One region of the Arthrobacter sp. NPDC055585 genome, then DNA from elsewhere that is predicted to be linked to it. Evidence: predicted binding sites of a transcription regulator. Region 1 holds the regulator's gene; the other holds the start of a gene.
The links. The regulator HspR, encoded in region 1, represses chaperone genes until heat shock. The targets are predictions, from matches to a motif close to AAGTTGAGTCNNNNNGACTCAACTT.

Region 2: ACWGQ2_RS10960 (Hsp20/alpha crystallin family protein) is a predicted target of HspR. The motif match lies at 4,358-4,382, and genes of this name have one in related genera.

Annotation. Positions count from the first base shown of each region.
Region 1 is NZ_JBSHIT010000002.1:491,401-498,482, reverse strand. Features, by position in the region: gene dnaK (molecular chaperone DnaK) at 1-1,157, shown strand, start outside; gene ACWGQ2_RS06150 (nucleotide exchange factor GrpE) at 1,160-1,777, shown strand; gene ACWGQ2_RS06145 (DnaJ C-terminal domain-containing protein) at 1,876-2,871, shown strand; gene ACWGQ2_RS06140 (heat shock protein transcriptional repressor HspR) at 2,917-3,468, shown strand; gene ACWGQ2_RS06135 (ABC transporter permease) at 3,491-4,312, opposite strand; gene ACWGQ2_RS06130 (ABC transporter ATP-binding protein) at 4,309-5,271, opposite strand; gene ACWGQ2_RS06125 (transcriptional regulator) at 5,306-5,602, opposite strand; gene ACWGQ2_RS06120 (hypothetical protein) at 5,595-6,311, opposite strand; gene ACWGQ2_RS06115 (GatB/YqeY domain-containing protein) at 6,411-6,875, opposite strand; gene trmB (tRNA (guanosine(46)-N7)-methyltransferase TrmB) at 6,960-7,082, opposite strand, start outside.
Region 2 is NZ_JBSHIT010000005.1:240,957-248,038, forward strand. Features, by position in the region: gene ACWGQ2_RS10930 (adenylosuccinate synthase) at 1-614, shown strand, start outside; gene ACWGQ2_RS10935 (MarR family winged helix-turn-helix transcriptional regulator) at 667-1,164, opposite strand; gene ACWGQ2_RS10940 (alpha/beta fold hydrolase) at 1,228-2,067, shown strand; gene ACWGQ2_RS10945 (VOC family protein) at 2,086-2,448, opposite strand; gene ACWGQ2_RS10950 (DUF2804 domain-containing protein) at 2,550-3,542, opposite strand; gene ACWGQ2_RS10955 (hypothetical protein) at 3,554-4,252, opposite strand; gene ACWGQ2_RS10960 (Hsp20/alpha crystallin family protein) at 4,439-4,888, shown strand; gene ACWGQ2_RS10965 (NAD(P)-dependent alcohol dehydrogenase) at 4,992-6,110, shown strand; gene ACWGQ2_RS10970 (carbon-nitrogen hydrolase family protein) at 6,152-6,958, shown strand; gene ACWGQ2_RS10975 (amino acid permease) at 6,955-7,082, opposite strand, start outside.

The sequences.
Region 1 (7,082 bases):
AGGCCAAGAAGGAACTCTCCTCGGCCACCTCCACCAACATCTCCCTGCAGTACCTCTCGGTGACCCCCGAAGGCCCCGTCCACCTGGATGAGCACCTTTCCCGGGCCAAGTTCCAGGACCTGACCAAGGACCTGCTGGACCGCACCAAGAAGCCGTTCCACGACGTCATCTCCGAAGCCGGTATCAAGGTCTCGGACATCGACCACATCATCCTGGTTGGCGGTTCCACCCGTATGCCGGCTGTTTCCGAGCTGGTCAAGGAACTGGCCGGCGGCCAGGAGCCGAACAAGGGCGTGAACCCGGACGAGGTTGTGGCCGTTGGTGCAGCACTGCAGGCCGGTGTCCTGAAGGGCGAGCGCAAGGACGTGCTGCTGATCGACGTCACCCCGCTTTCCCTGGGCATCGAGACCAAGGGCGGCGTGATGACCAAGCTGATCGAGCGCAACACGGCCATCCCGACCAAGCGCAGCGAAACCTTCACCACGGCTGATGACAACCAGCCCTCCGTGGCCATCCAGGTCTTCCAGGGCGAACGCGAGTTCACCCGGGACAACAAGCCGCTGGGCACCTTCGAGCTGACCGGCATCGCGCCGGCTCCGCGCGGCGTGCCGCAGGTCGAGGTTACCTTCGACATCGACGCCAACGGCATTGTCCATGTCTCCGCGAAGGACAAGGGCACCGGTGCTGAGCAGTCCATGACCATCACCGGCGGTTCCTCCCTCTCCAAGGAAGACATCGACCGCATGGTCCGCGAAGCTGAAGAGCACGCTGCCGAGGACAAGAAGCGCCGCGAGGCCGCTGACGTCCGCAACTCCGCCGAGCAGCTGGCCTACTCGGTGGACAAGCTCCTCACCGACAACGACGACAAGCTGCCCGAGGACGTCAAGTCCGAGGTCAAGGGCGACGTCGATGCGCTGAAGAAGGCGCTGGAAGGCACCGACAACGACGACGAGGTGAAGACCGCGTTCGAGAAGCTGCAGGCCTCCCAGACCAAGCTTGGCGAAGCCATCTACTCGCAGGCACAGGCAGCCGGGGACTCGGGTGCAGGCGCCGGCGCTGAGGGCGGTTCCGCAGCAGGCGAAGGTGCAGGCGGTTCGGCTGCAGGCGATGAAGACATCGTGGATGCCGAAGTCGTCGACGACGAAGAAAAGAAGTAGCCATGGCTGCTGAGGACGCGAACGGAAACCAGACTCCGGGCAACGAGCCGGAGGAAAACCTGGAACCACAGTCACAGCAGGCAGGATCCTCCGAGGCGGGCGCACAGCCCGCCGCGGAGGGCGGCGCCGAGGGCGATGCGCTGTCCCAGGCTGAGGAGATCCTGAACAGCGCCGGCGCTGAGGCGCCGGCGGCTGCGGGATCGCCCGAAGCGGCGGAACTGCGCAACGACCTGCTTCGGCTGCAGGCAGAGTACGTGAACTACCGCCGCCGTGTGGAACGTGACCGCGACGTCGCCCGGGAAATGGCTGTGATCGGAATGCTCAATTCCGTCCTGCCGGTCCTGGATGACATCGAGGCGGCACGCCAGCACGGCGACCTCGCGGAGGGGCCCTTCGCCTCGATCGCGGTAAAGCTGGAAAACACGCTCAAGGGCTACGGCCTGACCCGGATCGACGAGACCGGAGTGGAGTTCGACCCGAACGTCCATGAAGCACTGATCCAGCAGCAGAGCCCGGACGTCACCTTTGACACCGTCACGCAGATCCTGCGGACCGGTTACAAGGCGAACGAGAGGGTGCTGCGTGCGGCACAGGTGATCGTCTCCGTTCCGGAGCAGTAGCACTCACGCCAGGGACCGCCGCTGGGCGGTCCCTGGCGGCTCCGCATTGGAGCCGGCTTAAGCGTTGTTTTATGCAAGACACAGGAAGGGGACACCAATTGGCTAGCCAGGATTGGGTCGACAAGGATTTCTACAAGATTCTGGGTGTTCCCAAGGACGCTTCCGACGCCGACATCAAGAAGTCGTACCGGAAGCTCGCCCGTAAATACCACCCGGACCAGAACCAGAATGATCCGTCCGCGGAGAAGATGTTCAAGGACGTCTCCGAGGCCTATTCAGTGCTGTCCGACGCCGAAGAACGCCAGCAGTATGACGCGATTCGGGCCATGGGCAGCGGCGCCCGGTTCTCCGCCGGCGGCGGAGGCGGCCCTGCAGGCGGTGCCGGCGCTGGATTCGAGGACATCTTCGGCGGCCTGTTCGGCCAGTCTTCAGGCCGGTCGCGCCGTACCACCTACAGCACCGGCGGCAGCAACATTCCGCCGGAGTTCGCTGACCTGTTTGGCGGCGGCGGTTTTGGCGGCGGAGGCGGCTTCGGCTCAGCACCGCCCCAGAAGGGTGCGGACCGCACGGCCAGCACCACCATCTCCTTCGCAGGCTCCATCAATGGAACCGTCATCGGGCTGCGCGAGCCCAGCGGTGAAGTGGTGGAAGTCCGTGTTCCCGCGGGCGTCAAGGACGGCCAGCGCATCAGGGTGCGCGGCAAGGGCATGCCCGGTGCCGCGGGCAACGGTGACCTGATGGTCACCGTGCACGTCACCCCGCATGACTTCTTTGTCCGTGACGGCAACAACATCCGTATCCACGTTCCCGTCACATTCCCCGAAGCGGCACTGGGCGCGACCATCGAGGTGCCCACACTCACCGCGGACAAGGTCAAACTCAAGGTTCCGGCCGGGACGCCGTCCGGGCGCACGCTGCGGGTCAAGGGCCGCGGTGTGCACACTTCCAAGGGCAACGGCGACCTGCTGGTGACAGTGGACGTGGCGGTTCCTTCGCATCTGAACAAGGATGCCAAGGCTGCCGTGGAAGCGTTCGCCGAGGCGACCAAGGGTGAAGACCCCCGGTCCAGGCTGGCCTCCAAGGCGCGCCTGTAGCGCCTCGGCCGTGCCCGTCCGGCGCCCGGCTACTATAACGACAACATGCAAGGAACGAAGGAGAGGGCAGTGGGCATAGACGTCAATGCGCCGATCTTCGTGATCTCGGTTGCCGCAGAGCTTGCCGACATGCATCCGCAGACCCTGCGGCAGTACGACCGGTTGGGCATAGTGAGCCCCAGCCGGGCTCCCGGCCGGTCCCGCCGGTACTCCCAGCGGGACATCGAGATGCTGCGGGAGGTCCAGCGCCTCTCCCAGGAGGGCGTCTCCCTGGAAGGCATCAAGCGCATCATGCACCTCCAGCAGCAGGTGAGCGGACTGCGTGAACGGGTGGACCAGCTCTCTGCCGAGCTGGACCAGATCCAGCAGCGCAGTTCAGATATGGGACGCGTTTTTGCTGCGGGCCTGGCCGGAGACGTGGTTACGCTGTCCCGCGGCCAGCGGCCCCCTGCCTCGAAGGTGCCTGCACGCACCGGTCTGGCCGCCTTGGTGGCCCGCAGCCGCCGCGTCATGGCACTGCCCGCCGGAAAAGGCGCCGCGGTAGAGACCGAACTTGGCTACACCGCGGACCGCGGCGAGTTCTTCCGCGCCAACTAGCACGCAGTGCCGGGTTTTCGGCCTAACGGAAACGGCGGCCCTGGTCCCTCCGGTTGGCCCACAACGCTCCCGCGCAGAGCAGGACGGTCCACGCCAGGAAGCAGAACACCGACGTCGCAGCCAGGTTCTCACCGGAGAGTGCCGATACTGAAATGTCCCGGGCTGCCCGGGACGGCAGGAGAAGCGAAAAAGTGTTCAGCCCGGGAGAGAAAATAGCCGGGGGCAGCATCATCCCGCCCGCGAAGGCCAGCGGAAAGAAGACCACCTGCGTCACCGCGATCGCCACCTTGGACGTGCACAGGTACCCAATGAGCAGTCCCAGGAACAGGAACGGCAGCCCGCACAGCAGCCACACCACAACCGACGCCGGTATCCGCCACCAGGACAGGGTTCCGTCCGTGTACAGCTGCAGCCCTGCCGTGGTGGTGGCACCGACTATGAGGACCGGGATCAGTGCGAAGAACGCGAACATCATGGCGGTCACCGCGCGTGCCACCGTCGCAGGAAAAGCACCGGCAGGCAGTGTGCGCACGTAGCTGCTCCACGGATTGGCCCGCTCCTCCGCCACGCCGATTCCGTAGTTGAACAGGAACGCGCTCATCACCCCAAAGACCGCCAGCTGCGCAATGGCCATCAGCGAGGCCTGGGGGTCGGAGGTCACCGCGGTTTGCGGCAGCACAAAAAAGACCAGCGCCAGGGTGGGGAAGACGGTGGAGGACAGCACTGCCACCGGAATCCGCAGCTGTTCCAGAACCTGGGCCCGGGTATGGATCCGGATCAGGGTGAAGAGCGGCTTGTTCGCCGGAGCCGGGGTGCTGCTGGGAAGCGCTGCGGTGCTGCTCATCGTGATGCCTTCCTGTCCATGGGGCTGCCGTCCGGCAGCGGTTCCGCGCCGGAGGCGGAGTGGGTGAGGGAAATGAACGCTTCTTCCAGACTCGCGGCGTGGACTTCGAGCCCGCGGAAATCCACTTCCTGCCGGACCAGCGTGCGGACCGTGGCATCGGCGTCGTGTGTAAGGACGGTGGTGGCGCCGGAGGGGGACAGGGTCACAGACACCGTTTCCGGCAGCGCTTCGAAGAAGGGCGCCGGAAGCGCGGTGTGGAAGGAGACCCGGCTGACGCTGACCCGGCTGCGGATCTCATCCACCTGTCCGTCCGCGACCACTGACCCGCCGTTGATGACCACCACACGGCTGGCCAGCGTCTGGATTTCGTCAAGATAGTGGCTGGTGATGAGCAGGGTTCCGCCGCCGGCACGGTAGTCGGCCAGCCGTTCCCACAGGTTTTCCCGCGCTTCGACGTCCAGCCCGGTGGTGGGTTCATCCAGGATGACCAGGCGGGGGCGTCCCACCAGGGCCAGGGCCACCAGCAGCCGGCGTTGCTGCCCGCCGGAAAGCCCGCCGCACTGCTTGCCGGCCGCAGACCCCAGCCCGAACCCGTCCAGCAGTTCAGCCGTGGGTATGGGGTCCGCATAGTGGGAGCCGACGAAGTCCACGGTTTCCCGAACCCAGAGGGTGGCAGGCACCGACGTCGCCTGCGGTGTGGTGCCCAGCAGCTGGCGGGCGTGCGGGTTCCGCGGATCACGGCCAAAGAGTTCTACGCGGCCGGAATCAGGCTGGCGGAGTCCGCTGAGCAGGTTCAGCAGCGTTGATTTGCCGGCCCCGTTGGGTCCCAGCAGGCCCACGGTCTCGCCCGCGGTGACGGCGAAGTCGACTCCGTCCAGAGCGGTGAGGGACCCGTAGCTTTTACGGACCCCGTAGGCGCCGGCCAGGATTTCCCGGCGGGGAGGGGAAGGGACTGTCATAACGCGGGCTCCTGACGCATCGGGGTGACGGCCGTTAGGCCAGGCCGGAGAGCAGATCGGAGAGATTCTTGCGGTAGCGGGCGTAGGCGGCTCTTCCCTCGGGAGTGATGCCCACATAGGTTGCGGGGGTTCGGCCTTCGATCGTTTTGGTGACCTCTATGTAGCCGGCGGTTTCGAGTTTCCGCAGATGGGTGGAGAGGTTGCCGGCAGTCATCTCCAGCATCTTCTGCAGCTTGGTGAAGGCGATCTGGTTGTTCTCACCGACTTCGTTCAGCGTGGTGAGGGCCCGCAGCCGGGATTCGGCGTGGATTACCGGGTCGAGCTCAGGCATGTGCAGAGCCGTCCCGCTGCCGGCGCGTGCGCAGGTACTCGACGGCGGCACCTGCCAGCAGCCCGGTGGCTCCCAGGAAGAGGAACACCGCCAGGAACCAGTCGGGACCGGAGACCAGGGCGGCAATGGTGACCAGCAGCAGCCAGATGCCCAGGTAGGACTGTGCCTTGTCATTGAAGGCGCTTCCGCCGGTGATATAGAGCAGGCCGACGATCAGGACAGCGATGGAATTGATGAGCAGGCCGCGCAGCCAGAAGTCATCCACTGCCCGGCCGATCACAGCACTCAGCGCGCCCATGACGGTAAAACCCAGTGCCCAGGCGATCCCGTACATGCCGCCCTGGAAAGCGGACTGCCCGCGGACGCCGCGGCTGCTGCGGGCGAAGAGGACGATGGTGGTGAGTGTGGCTGCTGCCAGGGCGATGCCGAGGATCGTCAGGGCTGCTGCCCGTTCCAGCGGAAGCCGGCCCTGCTGCGTGCCCCACAGCGAGCCGTAGCCGATGAGCCAGGTGATGCCCCAGATCAGGTAGACCAGTGCCGTGTTTCCGCCGAGGGTCCGGCGGGCGGAACGTTCTGCATCCTGGACCACCCGCAGCGCGGCGTGCAGGTCCAGCGGCAGTTCCCCTGTGGCTGAAGGGTCCAGCCGGCCCGGTGCCGGTGGCTGCTCCGTCGCGCCCGCGGGGCGCTGGTCTGCTTCGTTTCTACTCATGCAAAGTAGTTTGCACTACAAACCACGTTGGCACAAGAGGTAAGTGCGGGCGGGGCGTTTCATTTCTGGACCGGGCAGGCGAGGCTCCCCGGCGGGCGGCTAGGCGAGCCGGGAGCGGACGATGTCGCTGACGGCCTTGCCGTCGAAGCGTCCGGCGACCTTGGCGGTGACCGGCTTCATGACCTGGCCCATTGAACGCATGCTGAGCTCGGTTCCACTGGCTCTGAGCTCGGCGATGACGGCGTCCACAATCTCGGTGACGTCTTCTTCACTCAGCGCCTCGGGAAGGTATGCCTCGATCACCTCGGCCTCGGCGATTTCCGCGTCAGCGCGGTCCTGCTGCCCGGCCTCGGTGTAGATACGGGCGGTGTCACGGCGCTTGGCTGCTTCCTTCTGCAGCAGCGAAATGACCTCCTGATCGGTCAGCTCGACGGGAGTCTTCCCGGACTTCTCGCGGGTGCCGATTTCGCCCAGGACATTGCGGACTGTTGTCAGTTCCAGCTTCCGTCCTGCCTTCATATGGGCGGTCACATCGGCCTGGAGCTTTTCCTTGAGGGTCATCATCTTCTGTTCCTTCGCGTTAGTCCCCGGGACGGCCCGGCAATCAGCCGGCTGCCTTCGGGGGTGGGGTCAAGCCGTTGCCGTGGACTAGATGCGGCGGTACGTCAGGTCGAAGATAAGCCGTCCGGCCTGGTGTGCCTTGTTCTCGAAGCTGGTGAGGATCCGGCCCTCGAAGCGCGGGGCCCAGCCGCCGCGGGTGTCCGGGCCGTC
Region 2 (7,082 bases), on a different contig from region 1:
TCCTGGACGTGGACCACGGCACCTACCCGTTCGTGACCTCCTCCAACCCGACGGCCGGCGGTGCGTCCGTGGGCTCGGGCATCGGCCCCACCCGCATCAACCGGGCCGTGGGCATCATCAAGGCCTACACCACCCGTGTTGGCGCCGGCCCGTTCCCCACCGAACTCTTCGATGACATGGGCCTGTACCTGCAGAAGACCGGCGGCGAGTTCGGCGTGAACACCGGCCGCCCGCGCCGCTGCGGCTGGTACGACGCCGTGCTGGCGCGCCACGCTTCCCGCGTCAACGGCTTCACGGACTACTTCGTCACCAAACTGGACGTGCTCACCGGCATCGAAAAGATCCCGGTGTGCGTGGCCTACGACGTCGACGGTGTGCGTTTCGACGAAATGCCGATGACGCAGACCGATTTCCACCACGCCAAGCCGATCTTCGAGTACTTCGACGGCTGGACCGAGGACATCACCGGCGCCAAGACCATTGAGGACCTGCCGGAGAACGCCCGGAACTACGTGCTGGCGCTGGAGAAGATGTCCGGCACCCGGTTCTCCGCGATCGGCGTCGGCCCGGACCGCGACCAGACGATCGTGATCCGCGACCTGATCAGCGAATAATCCGTTTTACGCAAAAGCCCCGCAGCCTGCCAGCCGCGGGGCTTTTGCCGTTTCAGGAACCGCTTTCCTTTGCCGGGCCGGACGCCTTCGTCGCGTCCAGGACGTCCTGCAGGGTGCGCATGGCCGCTTCGAAGCGGCGCTTGCCGGTGTACGCTGCCCACTCCTGTTCGAGTTCAACAACTTTTGCTGAAGCCTCGGCCAGCATTTTCCGCCCCCTGGGGGTAGGCAGAATAAGTTTGGCCCTCGCATCCGTTGGGTCCGGTTCGCGGGTGAGATAGCCCAGGTCCTGCAGCTCATTAACCAGCTCGGACGTGGCCGCCAGACTGAGCTGTGCCCTCGCTGCCAGCTGCGTGAGCCGGATGCCCCGAAGGCCTACGCTCCCCGTGATCTGGAGATGCGCGGGGCGAAGGTCGCCGTAGCCATGCGCTTCCGCCTCCGCCAGAAGTTCCCTTCGAAACTCTGCCAGGAGCCGGACCAGCAGTTGGCCCACGGGCAGTCTGCTGCCGCCCTGGAATGGCTTTTCGGAACCTCTTGACTCGCTGTCGCCCACGGCTCAGAGTCTAGACAGAAGCTTCGGAAACCGAAACAACAATCAGCGTCTTGGAGGCGCAAAATGAGTACGCAGCATTCTGAAGTAACTGTGGTTGAAACGGTCCTTGGGCCGATGTCCGTAACGCGGACCGGTTCCGGCCGGCCTGCTTTCCTGTGGCACAGCATGTTCCTGGATTCAACGACTTTCTCTCCGGTGGCCGGCGAGCTGGGCCGGCACCGTGAACTGTTTCTGGTGGACGCACCCGGGCACGGCAGCAGCCCCGGTCCGCGGAGAATCTACGACCTCCAGGACTGCGCTGTGGCAGCGGTACAGCTGCTGGATGCCCTCCAAATCGATGCGCCGGTGGACTGGCTGGGCAACGCCTTGGGCGGCCATGTTGGCATCCTGCTGGCCGAGGGATGGCCTGCCCGCATCAGGACGCTAACCATGATCGGTACACCGGCTTATCCACTGCCGGCACTCCAGAGGCGGAAGACGGCGCTGCTGGTGCAGCTATACCGGGTTCTTGGCCCGTCCCGGCTGGCCGGTCTTGTGGTGGATGCCCTGGTGGGAGATGCCGGAGACCCGGAATCCCGCGCTGCAGCTGGGAAGTCCGTGGGTGAGTCATTTGTGCGAGGCGACAAGCGGGGAAAGTACTGGGCGATGCGTTCCCTGATGCTTCGCCGCCCGGATCTGCGTGCTGCCCTGGAACGCGTGCAGGTGCCTACCCTGATGATCGCGGGCACCGAGGACGCCATGTGCAGCATTCCGGAGGCCGAACGGCTGGCCGCTGCCATGCCGCAGGGAGCGGTTATGCCTGTTGCCGGCGGAGGACACGCGGCACCCCTGTTCACCGCCACAGGGGAAGTGACCCGGGCGGTCCTGGATCTTTGGGAGGCAGGGCAGCTCCCTGCCCGGTGATCCGGGAATCCAGCTGTCCTAGTCCCGGGCGGAGAGGATGCAGAATTCGTTGCCTTCGGGATCGGCCAGCACCACCCAGGGCACATCCGGTGCCTGCCCGACGTCGGCGCGGACCGCGCCGAGTGCCAGCAGCCGCTCCACTTCCTCTTCCTGTGTGCAGCCGTGCGGAACAAGGTCCATGTGCAGGCGGAGTTTGGCGGTCTTCCGGTCCGGAACCGGGATGATGTCGAGCGGCGGTCCGGGGACCCCGTCGGCGGGGGCCAGGGAAATGCCGCCGTCGAACTCCTCAGCCACCCGGTAGCCCAGGGCCTGGGTCCAGAACCGGGTCTGGGCGTCCACATCGAGGGCATCAAGGGCAAGGGAAGCGAATCTGCTGCTCACGTGAAGGCTCCTTCGGTTCGGGTGAGGTGCGAATGAACCTAGCAGTGCGTCCGGGGGCGGGGGAAGAACCGTTGCCGGTCCGGCTGGTGACGAACCGGCAGCTACCAGCGGTTGCGGGCTTCCTCAATCCAGCCGTGCACCCCGTTCAGGTCATAGCGCGTGCCATCCGGAGCGGCAGCCCACCCGGACCACGCCCCAAAGGCCTGCCACGTCTTCGAGGCAACGGCCACCACGTTGGTTGCCGCCAGCCGCCGGTGGAACGGAGTGAGGGTCGCCTCGATCCAGTCCCCGCGGACATGCCATGGCGCGTGCGGATCGGCCAGGTTGTAGCTGAACTCCAGTTCGGCGTCGTAGTGGTGCAGCACTCCGTCCACGATCAGCGCGTTTTCAGTTGCAGGCGTGCCTTCGGTCCACATGCCGCCCAGCTGCAGGCCCAGCCGGGTACCGGCGGAGATGCCGTAGCCAGCCGCCCAGTTCCAGCGCCGGGAGTAGGGCCAGCGTCCGCGGCCGCGGTCCAGGACGGCGAACGCGCCGTCGCCCACCGGATACTGCCGGCCATCAACAGTGATGGTTCCGCTGACCTCGCGGGCCACGTCCTTGAGCGTGTACTGGTAACGGGTGTCCGACCACGGAACCACAACGCCCAGCACGTCGCCCGCAGCGGGCGCATAGAGTTCGACGCCGACGCGTTCGGACTCCGCGCGCAGGTGCGTCCCGCCGTCGTCGTCATGGAAGCGCAGGTGCAGCCCGCCCATGGTGCCCACTGCGGTCATGGGCGGAAGAGTCCCCGGAAGGATGGCCGTGGATCCTGGCGGAAGGGTGAGCGGATCGCTGGTGATCTCCCTGCCGGTGGCACGCTCATACACGTACAGCTGGAGGGTGGCAGCGTAGTCGAGGTGCGCAATGGTCATGCCGAGCACCAGGTCCGGGGTCAGAACACCCCAGTACTCCCAGCGCTTAGTCCGCCAGCCGTGCCGCAGTCCCTGGGGGAGATCCGCGAAGGCGTGCAGCGGGGTGCGGGAGAAGCCCGCCGCAGCCGGGTTCAGCTTTCCGTTTCCCAGGGACAGCTGGACGGGTTCCTTGATTTCTTCCATGGCGCCACAGTCTAAGCGGTGCGGCTCAAAGATGCTGTCCAGCCGGCTCTGCCACGAACAGCGGGTCCCGGCTCGGCGGCCTGCTTGCCGGAACCGCTGGACACGTGGCAATCCCGGATGCGCGGTGCGCTCCGGCCGGCCGGGCGCATCGCGGACTTCCGGCGGACATTCTTCCGGATCGGCGAACGCGCCCGGACACTTCGGGGGACCGCGGGAGCAGCCGGGCCGGACGGCAGTTCCGTGCGGAGATCTGTCCGCGGGGCACCTGCGGCGGCTGCCCTTGCCGGAGCCGTGGCCTTCAGGACTTCAGGCGTACCGGTTGCCCCCGCCGGAAACAGTGCCTGAAGAAACTCTTCCCGGGCGAAGGCCGCTGCGGTGAGGAATTCTCTGGCTGCCGGTGCCGCCGGGTCTGTGGCCAGTCGGCGGGCGGCACGCATGCGCAGTGCCCGCCAGGCCAGCCAGCACAGTACGGCGAGGGAAGCGCCGGTGCCGTACAGCAGCACCACTGCCTGTACCAGTGACGTTGTGCCTCCGGAAAACACGCCGATCCCCAGCAGGGCAGCAGCCACCCATACGGCGCTGGCCCAGCCCGCTGTATCCAGTACTGGGGATGGTGTTGAACCGGCGAGCCGGCTGGGGAGTGCAAGGAGTTTTTCAATGCGGGCTGCATGGTGTCCTGTTCCGGTGCGGAACAGCGCAGGCTGGGTCACTGCTTCCTTTCCTTCCAGACATGGTTCGAATGAAAGAAAACGGATTTCTCCGCTGCAACATCTCGGGTTAGCACTCTCGTGTTGCAAGTGCTAATCTACTGCCGAAAGTTGAGTGAAGCCAACTCAACTTTGATGAAATGGCAGATCAGCCCGCTGTGTAAAGCGGAGTGAAGGAGTTGATTTGTGATGGCAACACGTTTTGATCCGTTCCGTGAACTCGACCGTTTTGCCCAGGCCGTGCGCAGCGAGTCACTGCGCCACATGCCGATGGACCTCTACCGGCAGGACGACCGCTACGTTCTGAGCCTTGACCTTCCCGGCGTCGATCCGGGTTCCGTTGACATTGACGTCGATGGCCAGCTGCTGACCATCCGCGCCGAGCGGACCCTCCGCGGTGAAGAAGGTGTGCAGTGGCTTTCCCGCGAACGTGAGGGCGGTTCGTTCCTGCGCCAGCTCAGCCTGGGCCAGGGCATCGATACCGAGGGCATCACCGCCCACTATGAAAACGGCGTGCTGAACGTGGTGATCCCGGTCAGCGAGAAGGCCCGCCCGCGCCGCATTGAGGTGCAGTCGGGGTCTTCAGCGTCTCTGGGCGCCAGCGAATCACACCGTGAACCCGAGGCGGTCAGCGCCTAACGGCACCAGTGCCGTTCAGGGCGGCGGGCGGAGTTTCCGCCTGCCGCCCTGATCCGTCTGCAGACCCCTGACGCTGCCGGGCCGGGCCGCGTAGCGTGGCCCTATGACTACCCAGGCGCGCGCCGCGATCCTGCGCGGCATCAATGAACCCTTTGAAATCACCGACGTCCTCCTGGACGACCCCCGCCCGGACGAGGTCCTGGTCCGGGTGCAGGCCGCCGGTGTGTGCGGAACGGACCTCGGGGTCCAGGCCGGGCACATTCCCTTTCCGCTTCCCGGAGTCCTGGGCCATGAGGGTGCCGGAATCGTGGAAGCCGTGGGCTCCGCCGTGACGTCCGTGGTGCCAGGGGACCATGTGCTGCTCAGCTTCACCAGCTGCGGGGAATGCCGGAACTGCCGCAGCGGCCACCCTGCCTACTGCACGTACTTCCTGGAGCTCAACCTGGTGGGCGGGCAGCGCCTTGACGGCAGTGCCACCATCAGCAAAGACGGAAAGGGAGTGCACGGACACTTCTTCGCACAGTCCTCCTTCTCCGACCTGGTCCTCGCTGATGAGCGCGGGGTCACCAAGGTGGATCCCGCTGCTGACTTGTCCCTCCTGGCGCCGCTGGGCTGCGGCGTCCAGACCGGTGCCGGGGCCGTTATGAACGTGCTGCGGCCCGAACCAGGTTCCACGCTCGCTGTTTTCGGTGCAGGCCCGGTGGGCCTTTCCGCAGTCATGGCCGCTGCCCTCGGCGGGTCCACCCGCATCGTGGTGATGGACCTGGTGGACTCCCGGCTGGAGCTTGCCCGCGAACTCGGGGCCACCGACGTCGTCAATTCCGGCAGCAGCGACGCTCTGCAGGCACTGTTCGAACTGACCGACGGCGCCGGGGTAACCCACGCGCTGGAGACCACCGGCAGTACCCGGGTAGCGGCGACTGCCGCAGACGCGCTGGCGCCGCTGGGCAAGCTGGGCCTGATCGGTGCCCCGGCTCCCGGGTCCACGGTGGAACTGGATGTGAACTTTATGCTCAACGGCCGGCAGGTTATTGGCATTACCGAGGGTGACTCAACACCGCAGCTGTTTCTGCCGGCACTGGTGCAACTGATTCAGCAGGGCAGGTTCCCGCTGGAGAAAATGATCACCCGCTACGCGTTCAATGACATCAACACCGCCGCCGCGGATGCGAAGTCCGGCCAGGTGCTGAAACCTGTGCTCCACTTCGAGGACCTGCACTAGGCTGGGATCACACCCGGTCCCGAAGGCAAGGCGGTTCCTCAATGTTGGTTAGCGTAGGTCAGTTCAAACCCAGTGGCGACGTCGAGGCGAACCTTGCGGTGATGCGCTCGCTGGCGGAGAAGGCAAAGGCCGAAGGATCGGAACTGATTGTGTTCCCCGAAGAGTCGATGTTCAGCATCGGCAAGGTCGAGGGTCCGCTGGCCGCGGCCGTCGACGCCGGGTGGACCTCCTTTGTGCAGCAGCTGTCCCTGGCCGCCGCTGAACTGGGCATCGCCGTCGTCGCCGGCGGGTACGAATCCTCGGGTGAGGACCGGCCCTACAACACGCTTGTGGCAATCGAAGCCGACGGCCGGATCGCGGCAACATACCGCAAGCTGCACCTCTACGATGCGTTCAGCTACTCCGAATCCACCCGGATCAAGGCGGGCGACCGAGGCATCCAGGTGGTGGAACTCGGCGGACTGCGGGTGGGCCTGATGACCTGCTACGACCTGCGCTTCCCTGAACTGGCCCGGGCACTGGCCGTGCAGGGAGCGGACCTGATTGCCGTGCCCGCAGCGTGGTTCAAGGGTGAGCACAAAATTGACCACTGGGAAACGCTGCTGAAGGCGCGGGCCATTGAAAACACTGTCTGGGTGGCAGCTGCCGGAACATCCAGCGGCCACACGATCGGGCACTCCGTCATCCTGGACCCCATGGGTGTGCCGCAGGTCTTCCTCGGTGAGGAGACCGAGGCTGTGGCCACAGCAGACGTGGCCCGCAGCCGCATTGAGGAAGTCCGTGAGTATCTTCCGGTGCTCGCCAACCGGCGCTTTGCCCCTGCCGAAGAGATTCTCGAAGGCCCCTAGTTCCCGCGGACGGCGTCCGGTTCCGGCAGCTCGATCGGTTTCCGGCCCTCGGCCCCAACCAGGAACCGGTACGCAGCGAGCATCAGGAGCAGCCACACCACGCCAATGGCCAGTGCGGTGCGCC